DNA from 2 places in the Streptomyces sp. CA-288835 genome. Region 1 is predicted to be linked to the other one. Evidence: predicted binding sites of a transcription regulator. Region 1 holds the regulator's gene; the other holds the start of a gene.

Region 1 (11,591 bases):
GCGCGGTCTTCCAGCGCGCCCGCACAGCCGACCCAGTACAGGTACTCGACCTCGGACAGGTCCTCGATGTCCTTGCCGACGACCGGGACCTCGAAGTCGACCTCCTTGAGCCACTCCAGGCGCTGCTTCTTGGCGAGCCCCCAGGGGTTGCCCTTCTTCTCCAGGTTCTTGAGCATCGTCCCGGCCTCGGACGGGAACGCGGACTCGATCATCACCTGGTAGCGGCGCATGTCGACGATGTGGTCGACGTGCTCGATGTCTACGGGGCACTGCTCGACGCAGGCACCGCAGGTGGTGCAGGACCAGAGGACGTCCGGGTCGATGACGCCGTTCTCTTCGAGGGTGCCGATGAGGGGCCGCTCGGCCTCGGCCAGCGCTGCCGCGGGCACTGAGGCGAGCTGCTCCTCGGACGCCTTCTCCTCGCCCTCCATGGTCTTGCCGCCACCGGCCAGCAGGTACGGGGCCTTGGCGTGCGCGTGGTCCCGGAGGGACATGATGAGCAGCTTGGGGGAGAGGGGCTTGCCGGTGTTCCAGGCCGGGCACTGCGACTGGCACCGGCCGCACTCCGTGCAGGTGGAGAAGTCCAGCAGGCCCTTCCAGGAGAACTGCTCGACCTGGGAGACGCCGAAGACGTCGTCCTCGCCCGGGTCGGTGAAGTCGATGGGCTTGCCGCCGCTGGTCATCGGCTGCAGCGCGCCGAGGGCCGTCGATCCGTCGGCGTTGCGCTTGAACCAGATGTTGGGGAAGGCGAGGAAGCGGTGCCAGGCGACACCCATGTTGGTGTTCACCGAGACCACGATCATCCAGATCAGCGACACACTGACCTTGATCATCGCGGTGAGGTAGATCAGGTTCTGGAGCGTGCCGGTGCTCAGCCCCTCGAAGGCGAGCACCAGTGGGTACGAGGCGAAGTACGCGGCCTCGTAGTGCTCCACGTGGTGGATCGCGCCCTCCAGGCCGCGCAACGTGTAGATCGCGAGGCCGATGGTGAGGATGACGTACTCGACGAAGTACGCCTGCCAGGCCTTGGAGCCCGTGAACCGGGATTTGCGGCCGGCCCGGGAGGGCAGGCTGAGCAGCCGGATGACGATGAGTACGGCGATGCCGATGACGGTCATCACACCGATGAACTCGATGTACATCTCGAACGGCAGGAAGCCGCCGATGACCGGGAGGGTCCAGTCGGCCTCGAAGAGTTGCCCGTACGCCTGCGCGAGGGTGGGCGGGAGGGTCAGGAAGCCGACCGCGACGAACCAGTGCGCGAAGCCGACGATGCCCCAACGGTTCATGCGTGTGTGGCCGAGGAACTCCTTGACCAGCGTCACGCTGCGGTCCCAGGGGTTGTCGGTCCGGCTGCCGGCGGGAACGGGCTGGCCGAGCTTGAAGTGCCGGACGAACTGGCCGACGGCACGCGCGAGCAGAGCAACGCCGATGACGGTCAGGACCAGCGACACGACGATCGCGGCGAGTTGCATTTGGGGCTCCTCGGGCCTGCGAGGGGTCTTCGAGCTTGGCTCGAAGGTCATTACTAAGCGGTAACTTATGCGGTCCGTCTGAGACTACCCATATCTTCCGCCGCACTGTAGCCAGGTGCGCGGTGATCTGTGTCGCTCAGGGTCACCTCAGCAAACCGGCTTGCCGCCTACGGGGTGGGTGGGTTCGGTTTGTCGGCGACTGCGGGTCCGTCGTGGCTGGTCGCGCCCCGCGGCGGAGCCGCAAATGTCACAGCCCCGCGCCCCTAAAGGGGCGCCTCCAGGAGCCGCAGGCTTTTTAGGGACGCGGGGAACTGCGCGAGCAATCACCCACTCACCCGCACCCGCCCAACCGCCGGAGGCACCCGCCCCGTAGGCGAACCAACGGCCCCTGAAGGTAAGATTCCTATAAAAGTTGAGCCGGGCAGACTCAGCCCTTTTGACCCAGCGGTCAGCGTCGTGCACACTTGAGCCTGTTCCACTCAAGTCAGCTGGAGGAATCAACCATGGCACGTGCGGTCGGCATCGACCTGGGCACGACTAACTCCGTCGTCAGCGTTCTGGAGGGCGGTGAGCCCACCGTCATCACCAACGCCGAGGGCGCCAGGACCACGCCGTCCGTCGTCGCCTTCGCCAAGAACGGTGAGGTGCTCGTCGGCGAGGTCGCCAAGCGCCAGGCGGTCACCAACGTAGACCGGACCATCCGCTCCGTGAAGCGGCACATGGGTACGGACTGGAAGATCGAGCTCGACAACAAGCCCTTCAACCCCCAGCAGATCTCCGCGTTCATCCTGCAGAAGCTGAAGCGGGACGCGGAGTCGTACCTGGGCGAGAAGGTCACGGACGCGGTCATCACCGTCCCGGCGTACTTCAACGACTCGGAGCGCCAGGCCACCAAGGAGGCCGGCGAGATCGCGGGCCTGAACGTCCTGCGGATCGTGAACGAGCCGACGGCAGCCGCTCTGGCGTACGGCCTCGACAAGGACGACCAGACGATCCTCGTCTTCGACCTCGGTGGCGGCACCTTCGACGTCTCGCTGCTCGAGATCGGCGACGGCGTCGTCGAGGTGAAGGCCACGAACGGCGACAACCACCTCGGTGGTGACGACTGGGACCAGCGCGTCGTCGACTACCTGGTGAAGCAGTTCGCCAGCGGTCACGGCGTGGACCTGGGCAAGGACAAGATGGCCCTCCAGCGCCTGCGTGAGGCCGCGGAGAAGGCCAAGATCGAGCTGTCGTCCTCCACGGAGACCTCGATCAACCTGCCCTACATCACCGCGTCCGCCGAGGGCCCGCTGCACCTGGACGAGAAGCTCACGCGCGCCCAGTTCCAGCAGCTGACGGCCGACCTTCTGGAGCGCTGCAAGACGCCGTTCCACAACGTCATCAAGGACGCCGGTATTCAGCTCAGCGAGATCGACCACGTCGTTCTCGTCGGTGGCTCCACCCGTATGCCCGCCGTCGCCGAGCTCGTCAAGGAGCTGACCGCCGGCCAGGACGCCAACAAGGGTGTGAACCCGGACGAGGTCGTCGCCATCGGCGCCGCGCTCCAGGCCGGTGTCCTCAAGGGCGAGGTCAAGGACGTACTGCTCCTCGACGTGACCCCGCTGTCCCTCGGTATCGAGACCAAGGGCGGCATCATGACGAAGCTCATCGAGCGGAACACGACGATCCCGACCAAGCGCTCGGAGATCTTCACCACCGCCGAGGACAACCAGCCGTCCGTCCAGATCCAGGTCTACCAGGGCGAGCGCGAGATCGCGGCGTACAACAAGAAGCTCGGGATGTTCGAGCTGACCGGTCTGCCGCCGGCCCCGCGCGGTGTCCCGCAGATCGAGGTCTCCTTCGACATCGACGCCAACGGCATCATGCACGTCACGGCCAAGGACCTTGGCACGGGCAAGGAGCAGAAGATGACCGTCACCGGCGGCTCCTCGCTGCCGAAGGACGAGGTCGACCGGATGCGCCAGGAGGCCGAGCAGTACGCGGACGAGGACCACAAGCGCCGCGAGGCCGCCGAGTCCCGCAACCAGGGCGAGCAGCTCGTCTACCAGACGGAGAAGTTCCTCAAGGACAACGAGGACAAGGTCCCCGGCGAGGTCAAGACCGAGGTCGAGACCGCCGTCGAGGAGCTGAAGACCGCGCTCAAGGGCGAGGACACCGCCGAGATCCGCACGGCCACCGAGAAGGTCGCCGCGGTCTCGCAGAAGGTGGGCCAGGCCATGTACGCCGACGCTCAGGGCGCGCAGGCCGCGGGCGGTCCGGGCGGTCCTGAGGGTGCCGCCGAGGGTGGCGCGCAGGCCAAGGCCGACGACGATGTCGTCGACGCCGAGATCGTCGACGAGGACCGGAAGGACGGTGCCGCGTGACGGAGGAGACCCCGGGCTTCGACGAGCAGCAGCCGCAGCAGGCGCAGCCTCAGCAGCAGCCCGACGTCCCTTCCGGCGCCACCTCTGATGACGCGGAGCCGAAGGCCGCCCCTCAGGAGGGGGCGGCCCCGGCCGGGGACGCGGCAGCAGCCCAGCAGGCAGCACAGCAGACGGCGGCTCTGACGGCGCAGCTGGACCAGGTGCGTACGGCGCTCGGTGAGCGCACGGCGGACCTCCAGCGGCTCCAGGCGGAGTACCAGAACTACCGCCGCCGGGTCGAGCGGGACCGGATCCAGGTCAAGGAGATCGCCATCGCGAACCTCCTGACCGAGCTCCTGCCCGTACTCGACGACATCGGGCGCGCGCGGGATCACGGCGAACTGGTCGGCGGCTTCAAGTCGGTGGCCGAGTCGCTGGAGACCGTCGCGGCGAAGCTGGGCCTCCAGCAGTTCGGCAAGGAGGGCGAGCCCTTCGACCCGACGATCCACGAGGCCCTGATGCACAGTTACGCCCCGGACGTCACGGAGACGACGTGCGTGGCGATTCTGCAGCCGGGGTATCGCTTCGGCGAGCGCACCATCCGCCCCGCGCGGGTGGCGGTCGCCGAGCCGCAGCCGGGCGCGCAGACCGTCAAGGCCGACGAGGCGGAATCCTCGCAGTCGCCGGCCGAGGACAAGGAGAACGGTGGCCCGGAGGAGGGCTGACGTCCGCGACGTAGGGGGCGTACGAATGAACGTACGGACCGTACGGCGCGTGAGAAGGAAGGAGGGACGTCGAGGATGAGCACCAAGGACTTCATCGAGAAGGACTACTACAAGGTCCTCGGCGTCCCCAAGGACGCCACCGAGGCCGAGATCAAGAAGGCGTACCGGAAGCTCGCTCGCGAGTACCACCCGGACGCCAACAAGGGGAACGACAAGGCCGAGGAGCGCTTCAAGGAGATCTCCGAGGCGAACGACATCCTCGGGGACCCCAAGAAGCGCAAAGAGTACGACGAGGCGCGCACCCTCTTCGGCAACGGCGGCTTCAGGCCGGGCCCCGGCGCGGGCGCCGGCGGCACGTTCAACTTCGACCTGGGCGACCTCTTCGGAGGCGCACCCGGCCAGGGCGGGGCGGGCGGCGCCGGCGGCGGATTCGGTGGCGGCCTCGGTGACGTCTTCGGGGGCCTGTTCAACCGGGGCGGCGCCACGGGCACCGGCACGCGTACGCAGCCCAGGCGCGGCCAGGACATCGAGTCCGAGGTCACGCTGAGCTTCACGGAGGCGGTGGACGGCGCGACCGTTCCGCTGCGGATGTCCTCCCAGTCACCCTGCAAGGCCTGTTCCGGCACCGGCGACGCGAACGGCACACCGCGCGTGTGCTCGACGTGCGTCGGCACGGGGCAGGTGGCGCGCGGTTCGGGCGGCGGTTTCTCGCTCACCGACCCGTGCCCCGACTGCAAGGGCCGCGGTCTGCTCGCGGAGACCCCCTGCGAGATCTGCAAGGGCAGCGGCCGCGCCAAGTCCTCGCGCACGATGCAGGTACGGATCCCCGCGGGCGTCAGCGACGGCCAGCGGATCCGGCTGCGCGGCAAGGGCGCACCGGGTGAACGGGGCGGTCCTGCGGGCGACTTGTACGTCATCGTGCATGTGGGCGCCCACCCGGTCTTCGGCCGCAGGGGCGACAACCTCACGGTGACGGTGCCGGTGACGTTCGCCGAGGCGGCGCTGGGCGGGGAGGTCCGGGTGCCGACTCTGGGCGGTCCGCCGGTCACCCTGAAACTGCCGCCGGGCACGCCCAACGGGCGGACGATGCGCGCCCGCGGCAAGGGCGCGGTCCGCAAGGACGGCACCCGCGGCGACCTGCTGGTCACCGTCGAGGTCGCGGTCCCCAAGGACGTGTCGGGCAAGGCGCGTGACGCGCTCGAGGCGTACCGCGAGGCGACCGCGGGCGAGGATCCGCGGGCCGAGCTGTTCCAGGCGGCGAAGGGAGCATGAGGAGACCATGGATGGCCGTCGACGCAACCCGTACGAGCTGACCGAGGAAACCCCGGTGTACGTCATCTCGGTGGCGGCCCAGCTCTCCGGTCTGCACCCCCAGACCCTGCGCCAGTACGACCGCCTCGGCCTGGTCTCCCCCGACCGCACGGCCGGGCGGGGCCGGCGCTACTCGGCCCGCGACATCGAACTGCTGCGCACGGTCCAGCAGTTGTCGCAGGACGAGGGCATCAACCTGGCCGGCATCAAGCGCATCATCGAACTGGAGAACCAGGTCGCCGCGCTGCAGTCCCGCGTAGCGGAGCTGGAGGCGGCCCTGGACGGCGCCGCCGCCGCGATGCAGCAGCGCGAGGCCGCGGTCCACGCCTCGTACCGCCGCGACCTGGTCCCGTACCAGGACGTCCAGCAGACGAGCGCGCTGGTGGTCTGGCGGCCGAAGCGCCAGCAGTCGGACTAGGGACAGCGCAACAGCGTTGACGGGCCCGGAGGTTGAACCTCCGGGCCCGTTCCCGTTCGCATGCTGCGATCATCTGTCCGACTACTGGATTCACTGGGGGAATGGAGCTTTCCCATGGCCATGGTGGGGCTGTTCTGGATCGCCGAGGGCGATGTGTATGTGGGGGCGAAGCCGTCCGGGCTCGCCCCGGGGGTGCGGCTGACGCCGGAGGGGGTCGTGGCCCTCGGTGACCGGCAATCGGGACTGTGGCCGTGGGACGACGTCCGCGCACTGACGGTCAACGATGTACCGGTGAAGTCCCTCAGGCGCCAGGCGGGCGCTCTGCTGGAGATGGCGCTTGCGGCGGCGTCCTGGCCGGACGAGGCGCCCACGATGACCGTATCGATCGAAACGGTCGACAAGGACGCCGAGTTGACGGCGTACGCGGCGGTGGCCTGGTACTCCCAGGAGGAGTACGACCTCTCGCTGACGCTCCTGTCGCACCTGGCGGCGGGCGAGGCCACCCTGCGGGCGACGTTGGCCGCCATGGCCCAGTGGGGGCGTGCACAGGAGGACGGGTCGCCTCGGGCGGCGGAGCGGGAGGGGCTGCTGCGGGAGTGGATCGAGGTGAGCCGGCTTCCGTAAGCGGTCTCGAACCCACTCCCGCATCGCGGGCCTACCGCCCCGCCGCCTGCCACAGCGTCACCGCCAGGGCGATGCAGGACGTGAGGGCTGCCAGGGACGGCAGGGGCCAGCGGGCGCGTTCCAGGGCTTCGAGGCGGGTCTCGTGTTCGTCGAGGGTCTTGTCCGTCTGGTCGGCGCGCTGGAGGAGGAGGGCCAGGTCGCCACGGGTGGTGGCGAAGCCGACGTCGACCGAGCGGCGCAGGCGTTCCAGCTCCAGCGCGACCTCGTCGGCCTCAGTCGTCGTCATGGTCGGCCTCCGTCCCGGCGTCCTCGCGCAGCAGCCTGTCCGTACGAAACGCTCTGCGCTTGGCTTCGGTCATCGTGGTCGCTCCTCTCTCCTCGTCTCCTCGGCCTTCGCCGCTCTTCTGCGTTCCTGCGTTCTTCTGCGCTCTTCTCCGGTCTTCGTCGCTCCGAGTGTGGGAACATATGTTCGATGACGAAGAGCGAGCGAATAGACTCGCATGGTGCGAGCGCGTACGCAAGTGACTACCCTCCGTGGAGGTGGGCGCGATGGTGACGCTCCAGGCCGTACATCAACTGCCGCATGGATCAGGGCGGTTGCCGAATCTCCACAGTTACGCGCGAGCGCGCACACACCTTGGTGCGAGGGCGCTCGGTACGTTGTCCGCGCGACGAGGGGAGAGCGGACATATGCGTTCCAGCTCACGGGCCGATGCCCGTACAGATCGCAGATACCGGGCCGAGGGGCTCGAGGAGTTCGCCGGCTGGATCGAGGATCTGCTGCGCGGCCGTGGTTACGACATCGACAGCCCGCGTGGGGGCGGTCGTTCGAAGCTCGCGGACGATGCCGGGGTGCATCGGGCCGCCGTGAGCCGGCTGTTGCAGCGTCAGTCCATGCCGGACCTGGAGACGATGCGGCGTATCGCGGCCGTACTGGGCGTGCCGCTGCGCGAGATGCTCATCCGCTCCGGTCGGCTGTCGGAGGACGACCTGCCGGTCGTCGCGGGCGGCGAGCACCCGGCGCCGGGGGTCGCTCATGCGGAGCTGAGTCCCGAGGAGGCGGCTCGCAGGATGGGTGTTCCGCCCGAACTGCGGGAGTTGTTCGCCAAGGTGGCGAGGCAGTTCCTGCCGGAGGGCGCCTGACGGGAGGGCCGAGGGAGTGGCGCGAGGGAGCCGAGGAGTACGGCATGAGGAATCCGGGCGGCGACGGCCGCGGTGACGAGGCGGAACGCGTCTCCAGGCTGGTGGGCGAACTGCTCATCGGACTCGGCGAGAAGCTCCGGGCGGCCGGCCCGGAGGGCGTCCGCGTACTCACCGAGGACGAACTCCAACGGCAACAGCTGAACTGGTTCCGCGCCGGCTGGCACGAACACGCCCGCGCGACCGCACCATCGGGCTCCGAGGCCAACACCGGCGCTCACACCGACGCCCGTCCCGAGGTCAACACCGGCGCCCACACCGAAGCTCGTCCCGAGCCCGGCCCCAACTCCCGTACCGACGACGACGTCCGGCGCCAGCACCCCGACAGCGAGCACTTCCCGCCCCCGCCGGCCCGACTCCTCCGCTTCCCGGAACGCCCTTCGGAAGGTCCCTCGGACGACGGTCAGGGCCGCTCGTAGCGCAGCAGCACCACCCCGTTGCCGAAGGTGTGGGTGTCGGCGAGGCGGAGGTGGGTGGTGGCGTCCGATTCCGGGAACAGGGGGCGTCCGCGGCCCAGGATGACCGGGTTGACGTAGAGCCAGTACTCGTCGATCAGGTCGTGTCGCCGGAACTCCGCGGCGAGCTCCGCGCCGCCGACCCCGAGGTCACCGCCGGGCTGCTCCTTGAGGGCCCTGACCTCCTCGGGTACGACCTCCGGCACGACGGTCGTGTTCCCTTCGGCGGGACCCGGGGGAAGCGTGCGGGAGTACACGATCTTCGGCATGTCCCGGTAGATGGCCGCGAACGCCCGTTCGGTCTCCGGAGGCGAGGGGTCCTGGCCGGCAGTCGTCCAGTAACCGGACATCAGCTCGTACACCACCCGCCCGAACAGGAAGCCGCCCATCGGCTTGATGCGCTCGTTGTGGTGGCGGTGCACTTCCTCGTCGACCAGATGCCAGTCGATCTCGCGATTCGGGCCCTCGAAGAAGCCGTCGAGGGTCACGGCCATGGCCAGTGTGATCTTGCGCATCGGGACTCCCGGGCTTGCAGATGGTGAACGCGGTGGCGGGGGATGGGTGAACTGCCGATAGACAGGCCACCACGTACGCTTCATCTCTGCACGCCGACCCTCCAGATACTCACCTCTGTGTCTTCACAACGACCACGCAGCGTGCTGATGCGATCTCGTTAACCAGAATTCCTTGACGCTTTAGACACGTGGGCGTTGGCTTTTTGTCACCTGGGTCGCAAATCTGCGCTCTCGTTCGGAAGGCACCATTAAGTGAACAGCCGTATGCGTCGTATCGCCATAACTCTGGCCGTGTCCACCCTGACTCTCTCGCTCGCCTCGTGTGGAGTGCTCGACAGCGATACGGAGGGCGCGTCGGCCGAGCCGACCAAGGGCGACGACATCACGGTGGGCCTGCTGCTGCCGGAGAAGGCGAACCAGCGCTACGACCAGTTCGACCACCCCATCATCAAGAAGACGGTCGACGAGCTGACCAAGGGCCAGGGCAGGGTCGAGTACGCCAATGCCGACGGGGACGCGGGCGAGCAGAAGCTGCAGCTCCAGCAGATGATCGACGACAAGGTCGACGTGGTGCTCCTGGACGCGGTGGACGCCAAGGACATCGCGGACGGCGTACAGAAGGCGAAGGACGCGGACATCCCCGTCATCGCGTACGACCGGCTGGCGCAGGGTCCCATCGACGCGTACATCTCCTTCGACAGCCAGCAGGTCGGAGAGGTGCAGGGCCGGGCGCTCGCCGAGGCCCTGGACGGCGGCAAGGCCGAGAAGATCGTCATGATGAACGGCGCGCTCACCGACCCGAACGCGGCCCAGTTCAAGAAGGCCGCCCTCGCCGAACTCAACGACAAGGTGACCATCGCCAAGCAGTACGACACCAAGGACTGGAAGCCGTCGAACGCGCGGGCCAACATGATGGCTGCGATCTCCTCCATCGGCGCCGAGAACATCGACGGCGTGTACTCCGCCAACGACGGCATGGCCGGCGGCATCGTCTCCGCCCTGAAGGCGGCCGGCGTCACCGACCTCCCGCCGATCACCGGCCAGGACGCGGAACTCGAGGCGGTCCAGCGCATCGTCTCCGGCGAGCAGTACATGAGCGTCTACAAGCCCTACCCCGAAGAGGCCGAAACCGCCGCCGAACTGGCCGTCGCCCGAGCCCACGGCTGGGACATCGAGTTCGACGCCCTGACCCGCGACAAGGTAGACAGCCCGACGACCAAGGACATCCCGGCCCACCTAGTCCTCGTCTCCCCCCTGACGAAGGACAACATCCAGGACACGGTCATCGACGACGGCATCTACACGGTCTCGGACATCTGCACTGCGAAGTACGAGGCGGCTTGCGAGGAGATCGGCCTGAAGAAGTAAGGGCTGTGGAGCGGAGCTTCAGCCCTCGCCCTTGAGACGCCCCCTCGCCATCGCAGCCTGAGCGCGACCCCGGCGAACCTGCGCGGTCACAGCACCACCCCGTGGTCTACGGGATTTTCGCGGGGTGCTTACGGATGTCCCGACCTGCCAGATGGCCGAGGTTGGTGGGCATGACTGAAGACCTTTTTGCAGGTGCCAGGGGCATCACCTCGTCGCCGGTTCCGTGGACCAGTGCGGGGAGCTGTGATGCGCGGGCCAAGGATGGTTGTGGCCGGGATCGTGATGACCGTAGCGGCGACCGGTGGGGTGTTCGCCTTGAATTCGGGGCCATGGGCGGTCGGGACGGCAGGGGCTGGTGCATCAGCGGATGGCGCGGCCGACGACCGGCCGGCCGTGGCCAGGTTCGGGCAGCAGAAGATCGACTGGCATCGCTGCACGTCCGGCGCCGAGGACGAGATCGGCAAGCAGTTGGAGGCCGTTAAGGCGAAGTGCGCTGAAATCACAGTGCCGTTGGACTACCGCAAGCCGGACGGACGTACGGTCAAGGTGTCCATCGCACGGCGCGAGGCCACCGACCAGGGCCGCAGGCTCGGCACCCTGATGCTCAACACCGGTGGACCGGGCGAGTCCAAGAGCGGGATCAACTGGGTGGCCGGAGGCGTGGAGCCGATCATCCCCAAGGGCTCGCCGAAGGTCGCTTCCCGCTACGACCTGGTGGCGATGGACCCGCGGTTCATGGCATCCAGCCGCGGCAGCGTGCTGGAGTGCGGCTGGCCGTCCCGGACCAAGAACGACGCCGCGTGGGTCGGCCCGGACCGGCGCAGCTTCAAGCGCAGTGTCGCGCTCAACAAGGACCTGGCCGCGCGCTGCGCCAAGCACCAGAAGGTGCTGCCCCACCTGTCCACTCGCAACATCGCCCGCGACATGGACGTGATCCGGGCCGCACTGGGCGAGAAGAAGATCTCCTATCTGGGCTGGTCCTTCGGCGCCTATCTGGGCTCGGTCTACAGCCAGATGTTCCCCGGCCGCCTGGACCGGACCGTGCTGGACAGCTCCCCCGACCCCCGCACCTGGCCCGCCTTCAACAAGGAGGCCGGTACGGTCCAGCACGCGGCGCTGCGTAAGTGGGCGGCCTGGGCGGCCCGTCACGATGAC
Region 2 (11,591 bases), 1.5 Mb from region 1:
GGCGTCCCTGCCGGGGAGTTCCGCGTGTGCTCCGGCGCCGCCGACGAGGCCGGTTCCGGGGAGCCCGGGGAGCCCGGCGTGCGCCCGGGGGCCTCTCCCGAGGCCGACTGACTGCCTTTGCGCCGAGGCCGCATCTTCTGCACCGATGCTCGCATTCTTGACTCGTTTACCCGTGGGCCCTGGTGACGGTCCGTCAGCGAACGTGTCGTCACCGTTACGGCTTCCGACCCTCCCAGTGCCGGTGGGCAGTGGCCGCGCAACGCCTGACCCGCCACCCAAAGGAGTGAACATCGGTGAGGCAGGGGTGGGCAAGTTCTTCTGGCCTGTGCAGCGACCTTGCGTGGCGGGCCGGGTGGACTCCCGCGGCAGCCGGTGGCAAGATGCGCCGCCGCGCTCCGGCGGAGCCCTTTATTCCGCCTCATTTCCGGCGGGTGACCTGCTCCTCCGCGCCAATTCGGCGACGATTGCCAGCCTTTGACGAAGCTTGTGAAGGGCTCGTGCAGACTGGCCGGATGCGCACGGAACTGATCTCGGTCCCCGGTGATCCTGCCCGCCCGAACGAGGACTACGCGGCGGCCGGGCTCCCCGCCTCCGGTCAGGGCGGTTCACTTGTCGTGCTTGACGGAGTGACTCCGCCGGCGACCGAGGTGGGCTGCCGGCACTCGGTCCCGTGGTTCACGGCACGGCTCGGCGGGGCGCTGGGTGAACTGTCCGCTTCACGGCGAGATCTCACCCTCGCCGAGGTGCTGGCGCAGGCCATCTCACGCACCGCAGACGCCCATCGCGCCACTTGTGACCTTTCTCACCCACGAACCCCTCAGGCAACTGTCGTCCTCGCCCGCTGGTCCGCGCATGAGATCGAGTACCTGGTCCTCTCCGACTCCGCGCTCCTCGCCGAGTCCCCCTCCGGCACGGTCACGCCCCTCCTCGACGACCGCCTCGCCCGCGTCCCCCGCGCCTCCCTGGCCACACACGCGATCACCGATGCGACGATCCGCAACAAGGAGGGCGGCTTCTTCACCGCCGCCGCGGACCCGTCGGTGGCGACCCGCGCGGTGACCGGCACGCTCCCCCGCGCCGAAGTCCGCACGCTCACCGCCCTGACGGACGGCGCCACGCGCTGGGTGGACAAGTTCCGGCAGGGCGACTGGGCGGACCTCGTCACGCTGGTGCGGAAGGAGGGGGCTCAGTCGCTGGTGGACCGGGTGCGGGCACTCGAACGGGGGGATACGGAGCGGGAGTTCCTGGGGCGGAGCAAGGTGCATGATGACGCGACGGTGGTGTACGTCGAGCTGTGATCCACCTGTACGCCCCTGCCCTCCCCGCAGTTCAGCCCTCGCTCCTCCGGTTCAACTGGTGAAGAAGCCGGGCCAGTTCAGCGACTTCCTTACGGTCCCAGTTCGCGAGCTGCCGCACGTAACGCGCCCGCCGCGCATCACGGACCGTACGGAACCGGGCCCGGCCCTCCTCCGTGAGGTGGACGAGCCAGGCGCGGCCGTCGGCGGGGTCGGGCTCGCGGGTGATGAGGCCCAGCTCTTCGAGGGCCCTCAGCTGCCGAGACATGGTGGCCTTGCCGACACCGATGAAGGCGGCAAGCTCGGTGGCACGCTGACCGCCCCGCTCGTCCAGGCGTGCGAGCAGCCCGTACGCGGCGGACTCCAGGTCGGGGTGAACCTCCCGGGCCATCTCCCCGGACGAGGCCCGCGCACGCCGCAGCAGAACGGTCAACTCCCGCTCCAGGGCCAGGAATTCCTGATCCACACCCTGCCCCGCCCGCAACGCCTGCCCCTCACCGTTACCACCCTCACCCACATCGGCCCCTGACTAAGCTGCACGATCCTGAAAGTTTCGCCGAAGCTTAGCCATTCCCGCAGCTCCGGGGGTATTTCCCGGACGTAGCGAAGACCCGGGCCCCGCAAGGGAACCCGGGCCTTCTCACCTCCCGGTGACGTCCGTCACGCCGCGACCGGAACCTCCGAACCCGCCCCGCGAGCCGCAGGCGACAACGCCAGCTCCAGCACCTGCCGAACATCCGTGACGGCGTGCACGTCGAGCTTCGACAGAACCTCGGCGGGCACATCGTCCAGATCGGCCTCGTTCCGCTTGGGAATGATGACGGTGTTGACACCGGCCCGATGCGCGGCCAGCAGCTTCTGCTTGACGCCGCCGATGGGCAGCACCCGCCCGGTCAGCGAGACTTCACCGGTCATCGCCACATCCGTACGGACGAGCCGCCCGCTCAGCAGCGAGGCAAGCGCCGTCGTCATCGTCACGCCCGCGCTCGGCCCGTCCTTAGGAACCGCGCCCGCAGGGAAGTGGATGTGCACGCCCCGGTCCTTCAAGTCGCCCACGGGCAGCTCGAGTTCGGCGCCGTGCGAGCGGAGGAAGGAGAGCGCGATCTGCGCGGACTCCTTCATCACGTCGCCGAGCTGACCGGTGAGGGTCAGACCGGAGGCACCCGTCTCCGGATCGGCCAACGACGCCTCCACGTACAGCACATCGCCACCCGCGCCGGTGACCGCGAGCCCGGTGGCGACACCGGGAACGGCCGTACGGCGCTCGGCCGGGTCCTGAGCGGACTCGGGCACATGGTGCGGCCGGCCGATCAGCCCGCGCAGATCGCCCTCGCCGACCGTGAACGGCAGCTTCCGCTCGCCGAGTTCATGCTGAGCGGCGACCTTGCGGAGCAGCCGTGCGATGGCCCGCTCCAGGTTCCGTACACCCGCTTCGCGCGTGTACTCACCGGCGAGCTTGCGCAACGCGCTCTCGTCGAGAGTGACTTCGGCCTCTTCCAGCCCGGCCCGCTCCAACTGCCGCGGCAGCAGGTGGTCGCGGGCGATGACGACCTTCTCATCCTCGGTGTAACCGTCGAGCCGTACGAGCTCCATCCGGTCGAGCAGCGCCTCCGGAATGGCTTCCAGGACGTTGGCCGTGGCGAGGAACACCACGTCGCTCAGGTCGAGTTCGACCTCCAGGTAGTGGTCGCGGAAGGTGTGGTTCTGGGCGGGGTCGAGGACTTCCAGCAGGGCGGCGGCGGGGTCGCCCCGGAAGTCGGAGCCGACCTTGTCGATCTCGTCCAGCAGCACGACCGGGTTCATGGACCCGGCTTCCTTGATGGCGCGGACGATACGACCGGGCAGCGCGCCCACGTACGTACGCCGGTGACCGCGGATCTCGGCCTCGTCGCGTACGCCGCCGAGGGCGACCCGTACGAACTTGCGCCCCATCGCGTGCGCGACGGACTCGCCGAGGCTGGTCTTGCCGACACCGGGCGGCCCGACGAGCGCGAGCACGGCACCGCCGCGCCGCCCGCCCACGACTCCCAGTCCACGCTCCAGGCGCCGCTTGCGCACGGCCAGGTACTCGGTGATCCGCTCCTTCACATCCTCAAGACCGGCGTGCTCGGCATCGAGGATCGCTTGGGCGCCCTGGATGTCGTACTCGTCCTGCGTGCGCTCGTTCCAGGGCAGCTCGAGCACGGTGTCGAGCCAGGTCCGGATCCAGGAGCCCTCGGGCGACTGGTCGCTCGACCGCTCCAGCTTGTCGACCTCCTTAAGGGCGGCCTCGCGGACCTTCTCGGGCAGATCGGCGGCCTCGACGCGGGCCCGGTAGTCGTCGGACTCCTCGCCGTCCTGCTCGCCGTTCAGCTCGCGCAATTCCTTGCGTACGGCCTCGAGTTGCCGTCGCAGCAGGAACTCGCGCTGCTGCTTGTCGACGCCTTCCTGTACGTCCTTGGCGATGGACTCGGCGACGTCCTGCTCGGCGAGGTGCTCGCGGAGCTGCGTGGTGGCGAGCTTCAGCCGGGCGACGGGGTCGGCGATCTCGAGGAGGTCGACCTTCTGGGCGGTGGTCAGGAAGGGCGAGTACCCGGAGTTGTCGGCGAGGGCGGACACGTCGTCGATCGCCTGGACCCGGTCGACCACCTGCCAGGCACCGCGCTTGCGCAGCCAGCTGGTGGCGAGGGCCTTGTACTCCTTGACGAGGTCGGTCACTTGACCGAGCAGTGGATCGGGCACGCTCTCGTCGAGCCTCGTCCCCTCGACCCACAGGGCGGCGCCTGGCCCGGTGGTCCCGGCCCCGATCTTCACCCGCCCACGCCCGCGGATCAGCGCGCCCGGGTCGCCGTCGGCCAGCCTGCCGACCTGCTCGACGGTTCCGAGCACACCCGTACTCGCGTACGTGCCGTCGATCCGCGGAACAAGCAGCACCTTCGGCTTGCTACTCCCACTGGACCGTGCGGCGGCCTGCGCGGCCTCCACCGCGGCTCGTACATCGGCATCGTTCAGGTCCAGGGGCACCACCATCCCGGGCAGCACGACCTCGTCGTCGAGCGGCAGCACGGGCAGGGTGAGCGGTGTGGACGTCGAAGTCATGGTCTCCCCTATGGCAGTCAAGTTGAGTTATGCAGACTCAATGCACAGGGGTTGTGGAATGTTCCCGCCGCCAAGGGCCGTTCGCTGTCAGCGATCACAGACACCTCAACGGGTGAACAAAGCCGGTGAACATTGATCACCCGAACGGCAGACTGACCCCATGACCGCACCGGACCCGGATCCCAAGGCCGACCTGCACTTCTACCTGCAGTCCGCCCGCGACGCCCTGCTCTGGAAGCTCGAAGGACTCTCGGAGTACGACGCCCGCCGCCCCCTGACGCCGACCGGCACCAACATCCTGGGCCTGGTCAAACACGTGGCAACCATGGAGCTGGCCTACCTCGGCGACACCTTCGGACGACCGTCCGGCGAGCCGCTGCCCTGGATGGACGACGGTGCGGAAACCAACGCGGACATGTGGGCCACGGCCGACGAGTCACGCGAGTACATCGTGGGGCTCTACCGGCGGTCGTGGGCCCACGCGGACGCCACGATCGACGCGCTGGCGCTGGACACGATCGGCAGGGTGCCGTGGTGGCCCAACGGCAGAGACGAGGTGACACTGCATCACGCCGTAGTCCGCATGATCGCCGACACACACCGGCACGCAGGCCACGCCGACATCCTCCGGGAACTCATGGACGGCACCGCAGGAATGAACAAGGGCAACGACAGCCTGCCGCCGGGCGACGCAGCGTGGTGGGAGAACTATCGAACCCGGCTGGAGCGTGCGGCTCGGGAAGCCGAACGGGACGCGTGACGTCGGACCAGGCAGACGATTGGGGCTGACGCCGGGAGTCGTTAGGCCATGATCGGTCCATGCCCGAGATCGTTTTGATGTCAGACCCGAAGATCGCCGCCATACCCGTGGTGGACTGCGGCGAACCGCTCCTCGACGTCCGGCTCCACGAGCCTTTCCCGATCGACATCGACGCCCGCAGAAATGATGCCTCAGGGGCCTTCGCCCACCTGCGGGAAGGCGTCCTGACCCGGCTCCTCGACGCACAAGAGCTGCTGCCGGACGGCGTCCGTCTGCTGTTCGTCGAGGGATACCGGCCACCCGCCTTGCAGCGTTCGTACTTCGAGGGGTACGCCGACGAGCTTCGGAGCAACAACCCCGACTGGACCCCGGAACAACTCCGCTCTGCCGCAAGCCGCTACGTGTCCCCTCCGGAGATCGCCCCGCACAGCGCCGGCGCCGCCGTCGACCTCACCCTCGTCACGGCCGACGGCCAGGAACTCGACATGGGAACCCGGGTGAACGCCAGCCCAGAGGAGAGCGAAGGAGCCTGCTACACCGCCGCCCCCAACATCGGCCCGGAAGCGCGAGCCAACCGGCAGCTTCTCGTTGATGCGCTGACGGCGGTGGGCCTCGTCAACTACCCGACCGAGTGGTGGCATTGGTCCTACGGCGACCGCTACTGGGCACTCGCCACGGGCGCCGACCACGCCGTCTACGGGCCACGGGAGCTTGCCTGAGGCGCCCGGGGCCGTCACTCACGCTGCGCGCAGCCACTCCTCGAGCACGGCGAAGTCCGTATCGACGAGGCCGATCGTTGAATCGACGCGGTGGAGAAGTGCCTGCCCTGGATGGTGCGTTGACACCCAGGTGCGATCGAGATCGGTCATCTCGTCGTCGACCCAGATGAACGGGCGTCCCGCCGCGGTCTCGACGAGGGCTCGGGTCTTCCAGTGCAGCCCGCCTGCCTCGTCTTCCTCCGGAGCGTCCGGCAGGTCCGCCACGGGAAGCTCGGGCAGGCCGAGCAGCGGAGCTATCACCTCGTTGGCATCGTCCATCCAGGCCGTGGCCCACACCAAGGTGCAGGACAGCGCCAGCAAACGCGGACCATGCGCGAGATCGATCTTCGCCAGCTGCGGATTCGACACGTCCTGCCAGGCGTCCCAGTCCTCGAGAACCGAGGGAAGACGCGCTCCCCCATAGGGCAGGAGCGTTCCATCGACGTCCAGAAAGAGCAGCGGGCGCTCCGCTTGTTCGGCTTGTTCGGCCATGACCGCAGGCTACGGACTACCGTCACCACATGACGACCGACTCGGCCTCGCCCGAAGGCCTCGCATCGTTGCCCAAAGCCGAGTTCGCCTTCCCCGGCCCGCTGCGCGACCGGCTTGTCGCGGCGATCCTCGACGGATCCAAGACCTCCACGACGCAGCTTCTTGTGGAGTACGAGCACGAGGGGGAGCCCCTCCCGGAGGCCGGGAGCCGTTCCGTGGTCCTCGACTCCGACGACCGGCCGGTGGGAGTCATCGAGTTGACCGGCGCCCGCGTCGTCCCGCTGGCGCAGGTGGATCTCGCCCACGCGGTGGATGAGGGTGAGGGATACACCAGCGTGGCCGAGTGGCGGGCCGGCCACGAACGGTTCTGGCACAGCGAGGAGATGCGCGCGGAGCTGCTGGACCCCGGCTTCACCGTGGACGACACGACGCCCGCCGTCCTGGAACGCTTCCGGCTCGTCTCCGACCTCCGCTCCGCCGGCTGACCTGCCGCCCCAGGTCGGTACCCGCCTCACGTGCCGCACCCGGTCGGCACCCGGCTCACCTGCCGTGCCTGGCCTGCACCGCCCTCAATCTCCGTGAAAGCGGCGCCCCCACCGTCGTACTCCCCACGCACCACCCCCAACTGGCCGCACTCCCGCACCACATCGAGTCGCACGCGCCCACCACGTGCCCCCGTGCACCGGCTGACCCTCCCCTCAAGGACTTGCCAAGATGGGTGCATGACCACCGCGTACGACAGCCCCGTAGCCCCCGTAGTCATAGACCGCCGCAACGGCCCGTACGGCGAAGTCGTGCTGCGGCGGCATGGCGAGTTGCTGCAGATCATCGCCAACGGGTGTTTTCTGATGGACACATCGGACGGGCGGTCCGAGCGGTTGCTCGTTGACGCCGCTCGGGATGCGCTGGACGGGCGGCCGGAGCCGAGTGTGCTGATCGGCGGGCTCGGGGTCGGGTTCTCGCTGGCGCATGCGGCCGGGGATCCGCGGTGGGGGCGTATCGCGGTGGTCGAGCGGGAGCGGGCCGTCATCGACTGGCATCTGGACGGGCCGTTGTCGGAGATCTCGGCCGTGGCGCTCGCGGATCCGCGTACCGAGATCGTCGATGACGATTTGATCGCTTATGTCAATGAGACATCCGACACATACGACGCGCTCTGTCTCGACATCGACAACGGGCCGGGATGGACCGTGACGGAGGGCAACGAAAGCCTCTATTCGGCGGCCGGACTCGCCGCGTGCGCAAGGGTGTTGAGGCCAGGAGGGGTGCTGGCCGTGTGGTCGGCCCAGCCCTCGTCTGATTTCGAGGGAAGGTTGAGGAATGCCGGGTTCCGGCAGGTGCGTACCGAAGAGATCCCGGTTGCCCGGGGCGTTCCGGACGTCGTACATCTCGCTGTCGGGCCTGGATAGCCGAGCGGTGGTCACTGCCCGTACTCTGCTGACCTGACGCAGATCATTCAAGCGTCAAGCGCAGTCATGGAATCACCCCCACGATTCCGGAAAGCACACCTCAGGGGCGGGCGATGGAGCAGACACACACCTCCCACAACGGCGCGGCGGCGACGCAGGGCGCACAGCGCCGGGTGCTGGTGGTCGAGGACGATCCGACGATCGTGGACGCCATCGCCGCCCGGTTGCGGGCCGAGGGATTTCTCGTGCAAACCGCCGGTGACGGACCGGCCGCCGTCGACACGGCCGAGGCCTGGCAGCCCGATCTGCTGATCCTCGACATCATGCTGCCGGGCTTCGACGGCCTGGAGGTCTGCCGCCGCGTGCAGGCCCAGCGCCCGGTGCCGGTGCTGATGCTGACGGCACGCGACGACGAGACGGACATGCTCGTCGGGCTCGGCGTGGGCGCCGACGACTACATGACGAAGCCTTTCTCCATGCGCGAGCTGGCAGCGCGCGTCCATGTGCTGCTGCGCCGCGTGGAGCGCGCCGTGGTCGCCGCGTCGACGCCTCGCTCCGGCATCCTGCGCCTGGGCGAGCTGGAGATCGACCACGCGCAGCGGCGGGTGCGGGTGCGCAGCGAGGACGTTCATCTGACGCCCACCGAGTTCGATCTGCTGGTCTGCCTGGCCAATACGCCGCGTGCGGTGCTCTCCCGCGAGCAGCTGCTCGCCGAGGTGTGGGACTGGGCGGACGCCTCCGGCACCCGTACCGTGGACAGTCACATCAAGGCCTTGCGCCGGAAGATCGGCGCCGAGCGGATCCGTACGGTGCACGGCGTCGGCTACGCGCTGGAGACTCCCACTCCTTGAGTCCGACGAGCCCGATCTTCTGAGGAGGCTGTTCCATGAGCGAGGCCGACGAGACGCGCGACGATCCGCGCAAGAGGGCGGCGAGCGGCTGGAGCGCGAGCCTCTGGGCGGGCGTACGGCCCTTCTCGATCAAGACGAAGCTCGGCGCGCTGGTCGTCGTCTCGGTCTTCATCACCACTGTGCTGATGATGATCGCGGTGCGCACGGAGACCGAGCTGCGCTTCATCACCGTCTTCTCGATGATCGCGACCCTGCTGATCACGCAGTTCGTGGCGCACTCGCTGACGTCTCCCCTGGACGAGATGAACACCGTCGCCCGGAACATCTCGCACGGCGACTACACGAGCCGGGTCAAGGGCGCCGACCGCCGCGACGAACTGGGCGACCTGGCCCAGACGATCAACCGCATGGCCGACGACCTGGAGGCCCAGGACCGCCAGCGCAAGGAGCTCGTCGCGAACGTCTCGCACGAGCTGCGGACGCCGATCGCCGGACTGCGCGCGGTCCTGGAGAACGTCGTGGACGGCGTCTCGGCCGCCGATCCCGAAACGATGCGTACGGCGCTGAAGCAGACCGAGCGCCTCGGGCGCCTGGTGGACACGCTGCTCGACCTGTCCCGGCTGGACAACGGCGTCGTACCGCTGCGCAAGCGCCGCTTCGAGGTGTGGCCGTATCTGTCGGGCGTACTGAAGGAGGCCAACATGGTGGTCTCCGCGCGCGGCGGCATCTCCTCGGGGTCGGGCACTCACACGCGTACGGACGTGCATCTGCACCTGGACGTGTCGCCGCCCGAGCTGACCGCGCACGCCGACCCGGAGCGAATCCACCAGGTCGTCGCCAACCTCATCGACAACGCGGTCAAGCACAGCCCGCCGCACGGCCGCGTGACGGTGAAGGCGCGGCGCGGGGAGTATCCGGAGTCGCTCGATCTGGAGGTGCTGGACGAGGGCCCCGGGATTCCGCAGTCGGAGTGGCACCGGGTCTTCGAGCGTTTCAACCGGGGTGGAGTCGCCGCACCGCACGGTCCGGGCAGCGACGGCGGTACGGGTCTGGGGCTGGCGATCGCGCGGTGGGCGGTCGATCTGCACGGCGGCCGGATCGGAGTGGCCGAATCCCAGCGCGGCTGCCGGATCAAGGTCACTCTTCCGGGGCTTCCTCCGCTCAAGGCTGACGCGGCGTTCGAGCCCGAGTCGCAAGAGCAGGGCGAGATGCACGGATTCCGCGGGGCATCCACAGGGCAACCGCGCTTGTTTCCCGCCATTTCCAGCACCGAAACACGCGTTTCGATGTGACTTACATGACGATCAACCCGCCCGGCCTGCATGCAGCGGCTATGGAGGCGTAGCCTTAATTCCCGCTGTCCATCACCTTGTGAAGCGGAAGAGGGCGGTTGCCGCCGTGTCGCCACAGTCCCCCAGTAACTCGAGCATCTCCACAGACGACCAAGCCGGGAAGGCCGGGAAGAATCCGGCCGCCGCCTTCGGTCCGAACGAGTGGCTCGTCGACGAGATCTATCAGCAGTACCTCCAGGACCCGAATTCGGTAGACCGCGCCTGGTGGGACTTCTTCGCCGACTACAAGCCGGGTGGCGTCGCCGCCTCGGCCACGTCGCGTACTGCGGCCGCGGGGGCCGCAGGAACCTCCCCCACGCTCGAATCCACTCGCGCGGGGGGACCCCCATCGACCGCTCAGGCCGCGCCCGCGGCTCCGGCTCCCGCCGCCCCGGCCTCCGCCGACGGCCAGGCTCCGGCCGCGCCCGCTCCGGCCGCCCCCGCGGCGCCGAAGCCCGCAGCCGCCGCCCCGGCTCAGGCCCCGGCTCCCGCCAAGCCCGCTGCCGCCGCCAAGCCGGCCGCCGCGAAGGCCGCGCCCGCCAAGGCCGCTCCCGCGACCGAGGCACCGGGCGGCCCTGAGTACGTACCGCTGCGCGGCCCCGCCGCGGCCGTGGCGAAGAACATGAACGCCTCACTGGAGCTGCCCACGGCAACGTCCGTGCGTGCGGTCCCGGTGAAGCTGCTCTTCGACAACCGCATCGTCATCAACAACCATCTCAAGCGCGCCCGGGGCGGGAAGATCTCCTTCACCCACCTCATCGGCTACGCGATGGTGCAGGCCCTCAAGGCCATGCCGTCGATGAACTACCACTACGCCGAGAAGGACGGCAAGCCAACCCTGGTCAAGCCGGAGCACGTCAACTTCGGCCTCGCGATCGACCTGGTGAAGCCGAACGGCGACCGTCAGCTCGTCGTCGCCGGCATCAAGAAGGCCGAGACGCTGAACTTCTTCGAGTTCTGGCAGGCCTACGAGGACATCGTCCGCCGCGCCCGCGACGGCAAGCTGACGATGGACGACTTCTCCGGCGTCACGGTCTCCCTGACCAACCCCGGCGGCCTCGGCACCGTCCACTCCGTGCCCCGCCTGATGCCCGGCCAGTCGGTCATCATGGGCGTCGGCTCGATGGACTACCCGGCAGAGTTCCAGGGCACGTCCCAGGACACGCTCAACAAGCTGGGCATCTCCAAGGTCATGACCCTGACGTCGACGTACGACCACCGGGTCATCCAGGGCGCCGCCTCCGGCGAGTTCCTCCGCATCGTCGCGAACCTCCTCCTCGGTGAGAACGGCTTCTACGACGAGATCTTCGAGGCCCTCCGCATCCCGTACGAGCCGGTCCGCTGGCTCAAGGACATCGACGCCTCGCACGACGACGACGTCACGAAGGCCGCCCGCGTCTTCGAGCTGATCCACTCCTACCGGGTCCGCGGCCATGTCATGGCCGACACCGACCCGCTGGAGTACAAGCAGCGCAAGCACCCCGACCTGGACATCACCGAGCACGGGCTCACGCTGTGGGACCTGGAGCGCGAGTTCGCGGTCGGCGGCTTCGCCGGCAAGTCGATGATGAAGCTGCGCGACATCCTCGGCGTCCTGCGCGACTCGTACTGCCGCAC

What was found. The regulator HspR, encoded in region 1, represses chaperone genes until heat shock. The targets are predictions, from matches to a motif close to TTGAGNNNNNNNNNCTCAA.
Region 2: the regulator HspR is predicted to act here: its motif matches at 4,396-4,414, upstream of lon (endopeptidase La).

Annotation. Positions count from the first base shown of each region.
Region 1 covers NZ_JBNJMW010000001.1:4,781,748-4,793,338, reverse strand. The annotation lists gene ACQEVY_RS21490 ((Fe-S)-binding protein) at 1-1,475, opposite strand, end outside; gene dnaK (molecular chaperone DnaK) at 1,979-3,841, shown strand; gene grpE (nucleotide exchange factor GrpE) at 3,838-4,545, shown strand; gene dnaJ (molecular chaperone DnaJ) at 4,621-5,817, shown strand; gene ACQEVY_RS21470 (heat shock protein transcriptional repressor HspR) at 5,825-6,274, shown strand; gene ACQEVY_RS21465 (hypothetical protein) at 6,389-6,898, shown strand; gene ACQEVY_RS21460 (hypothetical protein) at 6,930-7,184, opposite strand; gene ACQEVY_RS21455 (helix-turn-helix domain-containing protein) at 7,589-8,041, shown strand; gene ACQEVY_RS21450 (hypothetical protein) at 8,086-8,517, shown strand; gene ACQEVY_RS21445 (dihydrofolate reductase family protein) at 8,502-9,068, opposite strand; gene ACQEVY_RS21440 (sugar ABC transporter substrate-binding protein) at 9,333-10,436, shown strand; gene ACQEVY_RS21435 (alpha/beta hydrolase) at 10,830-11,591, shown strand, end outside.
Region 2 covers NZ_JBNJMW010000001.1:3,327,315-3,338,905, forward strand. The annotation lists gene ACQEVY_RS14795 (sensor histidine kinase) at 1-155, opposite strand, end outside; gene ACQEVY_RS14800 (protein phosphatase 2C domain-containing protein) at 513-1,298, shown strand; gene ACQEVY_RS14805 (MarR family winged helix-turn-helix transcriptional regulator) at 1,330-1,812, opposite strand; gene lon (endopeptidase La) at 1,956-4,373, opposite strand; gene ACQEVY_RS14815 (DinB family protein) at 4,534-5,133, shown strand; gene ACQEVY_RS14820 (M15 family metallopeptidase) at 5,193-5,852, shown strand; gene ACQEVY_RS14825 (HAD domain-containing protein) at 5,871-6,383, opposite strand; gene ACQEVY_RS14830 (ASCH domain-containing protein) at 6,413-6,868, shown strand; gene ACQEVY_RS14835 (hypothetical protein) at 6,895-7,041, opposite strand; gene ACQEVY_RS14840 (spermidine synthase) at 7,106-7,792, shown strand; gene ACQEVY_RS14845 (response regulator transcription factor) at 7,906-8,643, shown strand; gene ACQEVY_RS14850 (HAMP domain-containing sensor histidine kinase) at 8,679-9,935, shown strand; gene ACQEVY_RS14855 (multifunctional oxoglutarate decarboxylase/oxoglutarate dehydrogenase thiamine pyrophosphate-binding subunit/dihydrolipoyllysine-residue succinyltransferase subunit) at 10,042-11,591, shown strand, end outside.